2 regions of the Exiguobacterium sp. LL15 genome follow, and region 1 is predicted to be linked to the other one. Evidence: a T-box and tRNA genes for the amino acid it is inferred to sense, from the RefSeq annotation. Region 1 holds a T-box; the other holds one or more tRNA genes.
What was found. The T-box of region 1 lies ahead of leuS (leucine--tRNA ligase). A T-box ahead of a tRNA ligase gene usually reads a tRNA of that ligase, here a tRNA-Leu.
Positions count from the first base shown of each region.

Region 2: it has a tRNA-Leu gene. The T-box ahead of leuS (leucine--tRNA ligase) is inferred to sense a tRNA for this amino acid. The anticodon was not compared.

Region 1 covers NZ_JANFNX010000001.1:535,890-539,308, reverse strand. The annotation lists gene leuS (leucine--tRNA ligase) at 1-1,708, opposite strand, end outside; T-box leader at 1,756-1,978, opposite strand; gene NOM72_RS02615 (HAD family hydrolase) at 2,017-2,661, opposite strand; gene NOM72_RS02610 (GNAT family N-acetyltransferase) at 2,756-3,419, opposite strand, start outside.
Region 2 covers NZ_JANFNX010000001.1:1,102,314-1,105,732, forward strand. The annotation lists gene NOM72_RS05415 (S66 family peptidase) at 1-871, shown strand, start outside; gene NOM72_RS05420 (hypothetical protein) at 887-1,228, shown strand; gene NOM72_RS05425 (alpha/beta hydrolase) at 1,250-2,182, shown strand; tRNA gene NOM72_RS05430 (tRNA-Leu) at 2,225-2,308, shown strand; gene NOM72_RS05435 (transporter substrate-binding domain-containing protein) at 2,511-3,278, shown strand; gene NOM72_RS05440 (amino acid ABC transporter permease) at 3,310-3,419, shown strand, end outside.

The DNA.
Region 1 (3,419 bases):
GAATCATCCCTTGGTTGTATAACTTCTGGAATGGTTCTTTTGTTGGCACGACGCCTGCATCATACAAGACTTTATGCCAGAAGCGTGCATACAATAAGTGGAGAACGGCGTGTTCCGCACCACCGATGTAAATATCGACTGGAAGCCAATATTTTAATTTTTCTGGATCCGCGATCGCCTCTTCATTGTGCGGATCGATGAAACGAAGATAATACCAGCAGCTTCCGCCCCATTGTGGCATCGTATTCGTCTCGCGACGCCCTTTCATTCCTGTTTCAGGATCCGTATAATCCAACCAGTCTTCCGCAAGCGCAAGTGGTGATTCGCCTGTACCAGACGGCTTGATCTCCGGAATGATTGGGAGTTCGAGCGGTAATTCCTCTTGGCTAAGCGTCTTCATCGAACCATCTTCCATATGAACGACTGGGATTGGCTCACCCCAATACCGTTGACGACTGAACAACCAGTCGCGGAGACGATACGTGATTTTCTTGCGTCCGACTTGATTCGTTTCGAGTTCAGCAATCATCGTCTCGATTGCTTCTTGTTTTCCAAGACCATCAAGCATATGCGAGTTGACGTGTTCGCCCTCTCCTGTATAGGCTGCTTCATCGACGTTTCCACCCGCGACGACCTCAACGATTGGCAAGTCGAATTGTTTCGCGAATTCATGGTCGCGCTCATCGTGTCCTGGAACCGCCATGATTGCACCCGTTCCATAAGAAGCAAGGACATAATCAGCGATCCAGATCGGAAGACGATCACCTGAGATTGGATTGACGGCGAAAGCACCCGTGAAGACGCCTGTTTTTTCCTTCGCTAAATCCGTCCGTTCGAGGTCTGACTTCGTTTGGACTTGCGAAATGTACGTATCGACGGCTTCCTTGTGATCCGCTGTCGTGATGTCAGCTACGAATGGATGCTCCGGCGCAAGCACGAGGTACGTCGCACCAAAGATTGTGTCCGGACGTGTCGTAAAGACCGTAACTTGTTTTTTATGTCCATCAATCGTGAAATCGATCTCAGCACCTTCTGATTTCCCGATCCAGTTCCGTTGCATCTCTTTAACAGAATCCGGCCAGTCGAGGTCATCGAGATCTTCAAGAAGACGATCCGCATATTCCGTGATTTTCAAGACCCACTGACGCATCGGAACACGCACGACCGGATGATTTCCGCGTTCAGATAATCCGTCGATGACTTCTTCATTCGCAAGAACGGTTCCAAGTGCCGGGCACCAGTTGACCGCGACTTCGTCCACGAACGCGAGTCCTTTTTCATACAACTTCGTAAAGATCCACTGTGTCCATTTGTAGTACTTCGGATCCGTCGTGTTGATTTCACGATCCCAGTCATAGGAGAATCCAAGTTCTTTCAGCTGACGCTTGAACGTCTCGATGTTTTTCGCTGTGAATTCACGTGGGTCATTCCCTGTATCGAGGGCGTATTGTTCTGCTGGTAACCCGAACGCATCCCAACCCATTGGGTGCAAGACGTTGTATCCTTGCATCCGTTTCATCCGCGCGAGGATGTCCGTTGCCGTGTAGCCTTCCGGGTGTCCAACGTGGAGTCCGGCACCTGACGGATACGGGAACATATCAAGGGCATAAAACCCTTCTTTTTCTGGATCTTCTGTCGTGACGAAGGCGTTGTCTTGATCCCAACGCGCCTGCCATTTTGGTTCAATTTCGCGATGATTGTACGGCATGTCTTTTCCTCCTCTAATCTAAAAAAAACCGGTCCTCCGCCCCTAGGAATAGGGACGAAAGACCGGTTTGGCTTCCGCGGTACCACCCACGTTGTCTGTCTATGACAGACCGCTTGATTCACAGATAACGGTGTGAAGGACCGGATTCGCTACTACGACTTCACGAATCGTGCTCCCTGACGAGTTCACGGTTGTTACCGACTGGTTCGCACCCTCCACCAGCTCTCTTGACGGCACCTTTCCCCTACTACTTCAGTTCCCTGCATTTGACTATCTTTTCCTAGTGTAATCTGTTTCTTCCTCAAGCGTCAACGCTTCCGTAAAATTTCCTCAATTTCCGCATGCGATCGCGCAATATGATCTGCTTGTTCTAAACGTTGCGCTGGCATCCGGTCATCAAGAAGCGCAATCACTTCCATACCAGCTGCTTTTGCGCCGATCATCCCGTTTGCAGCGTCTTCAATGACGAGACAATTCTCAGGTGCGTGCCCGATTCGTGATGCCGCAAGTCGAAAAATCGCGGGATCCGGCTTCGAACGCACGACTTCTTCCCCACTGACGTAATGCGTGATTGGAAGCTCGTAATGACGGATGACGCGTTCGATTTTTTGAAGCGAACTCGAAGAAGCGATCCCGATATCGTAACCAAGAGATGTCGCTTGTTCGATGACTTGTTTGACTCCCTCTTTTAAACCACACGCCTCTGGTTTTGCATGAATTTGAAACAAGCGATGTTCTTCCTCAAGTAAAGCACTCGCTGTTTCTGGGAGCTCGTGTTGCGCGACAAGTTCTTCCCACATCTCATCTCCTGTTTTCCCCATGAATGTCGCATACTGAACCGGATCGAGCGGAATCGATAACGTTTTGAACATCTGCTGGTGGACCTCAAAGTAGCGGATTTCACTATCTAAGATGACCCCATCCATATCAAAAATAAGACCTCGTTTTTTCAAGACACATCCCCCTCAATTGATCTATCATGATTTCAGCATATCAAAAAAACGACTACACGATGTAGTCGTTTCACCTTCTTCATTTAGTTACTGTTTAACTTGTCGCCATTTGGACACTGGTTTGTCGGTAAGCCGGAAAATAATCCGAATTAGCATCTGACCCGTATCGTATACACAACTGATCGTATATGGCTGGTTGAAGAATCGATTTTCCTTGATGATACTCAAATAAACGGTACCCGGTGTAACGGCATTTACTCTCAAAGAGACTATCCCGTTCTTGATATCCACCTCCGAGATGTTGTTCGACGAGACCGCGTGCTTTCGCCTGAAGAATCGCTTCGTACTCAAGTCGTTGATTTGGGAACATCTTCGCTTCGTCCCGCTTACAACCAATCAAATGACCGTGGGCATATTCTTTTCCGAGCAATACGAAGTATCCACCAACAGGTTCTCCGTCGATTTCCGCAATCAGTAACAATGGCTCACAGAGTGGATTCGCTTCCAATAATTGCTCAAAATAACTCGCCGTAAAATAGTAATGAGCCGAAGCATTCTTCCGGTCCATCGTTTCATGATACAACGCCAAAAAAACAGATAAATCGTCTCGTGTTCCTGTTCTAACGGTTAACGGTGAAGCGAGCGATTTACGAATCATACTTCTCGTTTTCTTATGGAACGTCTGCATGATTTCTTCTAGTGAGGGGCGCAAATCAATGCTCGTCGTATGACGGATGAAAGAAGCTTCCGTCCAGTTA
Region 2 (3,419 bases), 570 kb from region 1:
CGAAACGATTTGGTCGCATCAACATGCTGAGAGTGCACCGGCTAAACAACGGGCCGAAGAATTGAACCGCATGATGACGGATGAGACGATTGATGCCGTCATCCCGCCATTTGGCGGGGAACGCGCCATTGATCTTTTACCTGAGTTGACGCTAGCTACTTACCAAACAAAATGGTTGCTTGGCTATTCCGATATCAGTACGCTATTGCTCAGTCTGACGCTTCAGACGGGAATTGCAACAGCACATGGTCCGAATTTCGTTGAGCTTCGAAGTGAAGAATGGGACGAGACGACAAGTGCCTGGCGACGAGTACTTGCGACGCCAACTGGAGGAACCGTTACACAGTGGGCTTCCGATCGTTATCAATCCAAATGGACTGATGAAGAACGTCCAGCAGGTTCGTTATTTCAGCTAACGGAAGCGACGGAATGGAAAGCACTTGATGAGCGAACAGAAGTGACCGGACGTATACTTGGTGGGTGCCTAGAGACGATTCGCCATCTGATTGGGACACCGTATGGAGATGTGCAGCGTTTCCAGCGTGAAGAGATCAACGGAGAACCGATACTCTGGTACTTTGAGGTGTCTGAAGCGAATTCGGCAGAGGTGCACCGGACGCTGCGACAAATGGCGTATGCTGGCTGGTTCAACCATGCGGCTGGCTTTTTATTCGGGCGCACGTCTGCAAGGATTACAGAAGACCTGACATGGCTAAACGTGTATCAATATCTAGCGGATGAGACAGGCTTACCAGTCTTATACGATCTTGACATCGGTCATCAGCCGCCGCAGGTGACGTTAATCAATGGAGCGACGGGTACGGTTCGTATTCAAGGAAAAGATTCACGAATCGATCTGACGTTCAACTAAAAAGGAGAGCACGCAATGGCACGTCGTAAGTTTCAAGCATTAGGCGTTTATAAACGCGTCCATATCAATCCGGAGACACGTCGGATGACGTTACCGGAACCATTTTACGATGCACTTCGTCTAGAAGATGAATTGCTGATTGCACAAGTCGGAGATGTTCTCGTCATGCGACGTCCGGGGGAGGTCGTCGAGACAGAAACAGATTTATTGAGCGAACTCGTAGAAGATGGATTCACGGGTACAGAGCTCGTCCAAGAATTTGCCTACCGGCGTCAGCAACAAGAACAGCGATTACGTCAACAAGTCTTGCAGGATGAAGAGGATGACCATGCTGCTCAACTGAAGATCGAGTTATAACGGAAAGAAGGAGTGGGGCAGATGCGTCGCAGAACAAAAATTGGAATCGGAGTCATCGGATCCGGATTAGTAGCAGCGAGTTATTATTTTTACGAGATGGCAATCGCTACGAATCCAAAGCCATTCTTATCGAATAATCGAGATCTAAGTGACGAGATGGTCCGATTGATGCAACCTGGTCAGACATGGATCAAGGAGCAACCGCTTGAGCGGATCGAGATTGAAGCGAAAGACGGTTTAACGTTACGCGGGCATTTTCTTCCGTCACCTGTTCCGTCAAATCGGATCGTCATTCTCGTGCACGGGTACGGAGGCGTCGGAACGGATTTAGCCGGATTCGCCTATCTGTACCATCAGGCCGGTTTCCATGTCATGATGCCCGATAATCGTGGACACGGAATGAGTGACGGTCACTACATCGGATTCGGATGGCATGATCGGGAAGATTGTCTCAGTTGGTCGAACTATCTGATTGAACGGATCGGACAGGAGGCGAAACTATTCCTGCATGGCGTATCGATGGGAGGGGCGACCGTATTGATGACGAGTGGCGAACAACTCCCACCACAAATCAAAGGAATCATTTCTGATTGTGCCTATACGTCCGTTAATGCAGTCCTTGCGTATCAGATGAAGCGGATGTACCGTCTACCACACTTTCCGTTCTTAGGCATGACGAGCGTATTGACGAAGCTAAAGGCTGGTTATACGTTCCGTGAAGCATCTGCGCTGAAACAGGTCAAAAAGGCACAAGTACCGATTTTGTTCATCCATGGTGGGGCGGATACATTCGTACCGACAGACATGGTGTATGAGCTGTATGAAGCTTGTCCAACGGAAAAAGAGCTCGTCGTCATTCCAAATGCCGCTCATGCGATGGCCTATTTTGAGGATCCAGCATTGTATGATGATGTCGTCGAGAAGTTCGTTCGCAACATCTTGCGAAATGATTGACAACTCCGTTCTTTACCCGCTATATTAATATCATAAATCAACGTCGTCGTGGCGGAACTGGTAGACGCGCTAGACTCAGAATCTAGTGGTGGCAACACCGTGGAGGTTCAAGTCCTCTCGGCGGCATAAATGATTGAAGGAGGCAATCCCAGCAGGGGGTTGCCCTTTTTTTTATTGCTGAATAGAAAACGATTACAACGAATAAAAATTCAGAAATATTTATCTTTTTAGAATTTTTCTGGTAAAATACGTTTTAAAGAGGGTACTCTTCAGGGAAAGTACTAAGTGAAGTAGACAATCTTTAACACATAGGAGAGGGGAAACAAACATGAAAAAAGGGAGTATCTTGCTAGCGCTCTTGATGAGCTGTGTTCTCGTACTTGGTGCATGTAGCATCGGTTCGAAAGAAGAAGAGTCGTCTGAAGGAAAGACTTATAAGGTCGGCATTGACGTCACGTATCCACCATTCGAATATAAAGACGGGGATACGTACAAAGGAATCGACATCGATCTCATGAAAGCAATCGCGAAGGATCAGAACTTCAAGATTCAATTTGAGGCGATGGACTTTAGCGGCATCATTCCGGCACTTCAAGCAAATCAATTGGACGTTGCCATTGCCGGTATGAGTATTACGCCAGAACGGAAGAAAGTCGTCACATTCTCGGATCCATACTTCAAAGCTGGTCTTATTCTAGTCGTCAAAGAAGATGAGAATGGTATTAAATCTGTCAACGATTTAAAAGGGAAAAAAGTAGCCGTCAAAAAGGGAACGACGGGTGCGAAATATGCAACGGATAACGCAGATAAACTGGGCTTTACAGTCACACAGTTCAATGACAGTCCAGCGATGTTCCAAGAAGTGAAGAATGGTAACGCTGCTGCTTTGATTGAAGATTATCCTGTCATCTCATATGCAAACAAACAACAAAACCTTGGATTAAAACTTGTCGGAGACCGTCTCAACGGGGACAACTACGGAATCGCTGTCTTAAAAGGTGAGAACGAGGATCTGATGAAGAAAATCAACAAAGGGCTTGCGAATCTGAAAGAAAACGGTGAATACGATAAAATCGTTGACACGTATCTGAAATAAGTCGCAAGGCGATAAGGGAGTGGGATAGCCAATGGAAGTGGTCAAAACCGCATTTCCATTTTTCTTGGAAGGGCTTCAAGTCACATTGTATATTTTCATCATCGCGGTCATCGTCGGCTTTCTGATTGGCTTAGTCGTCGC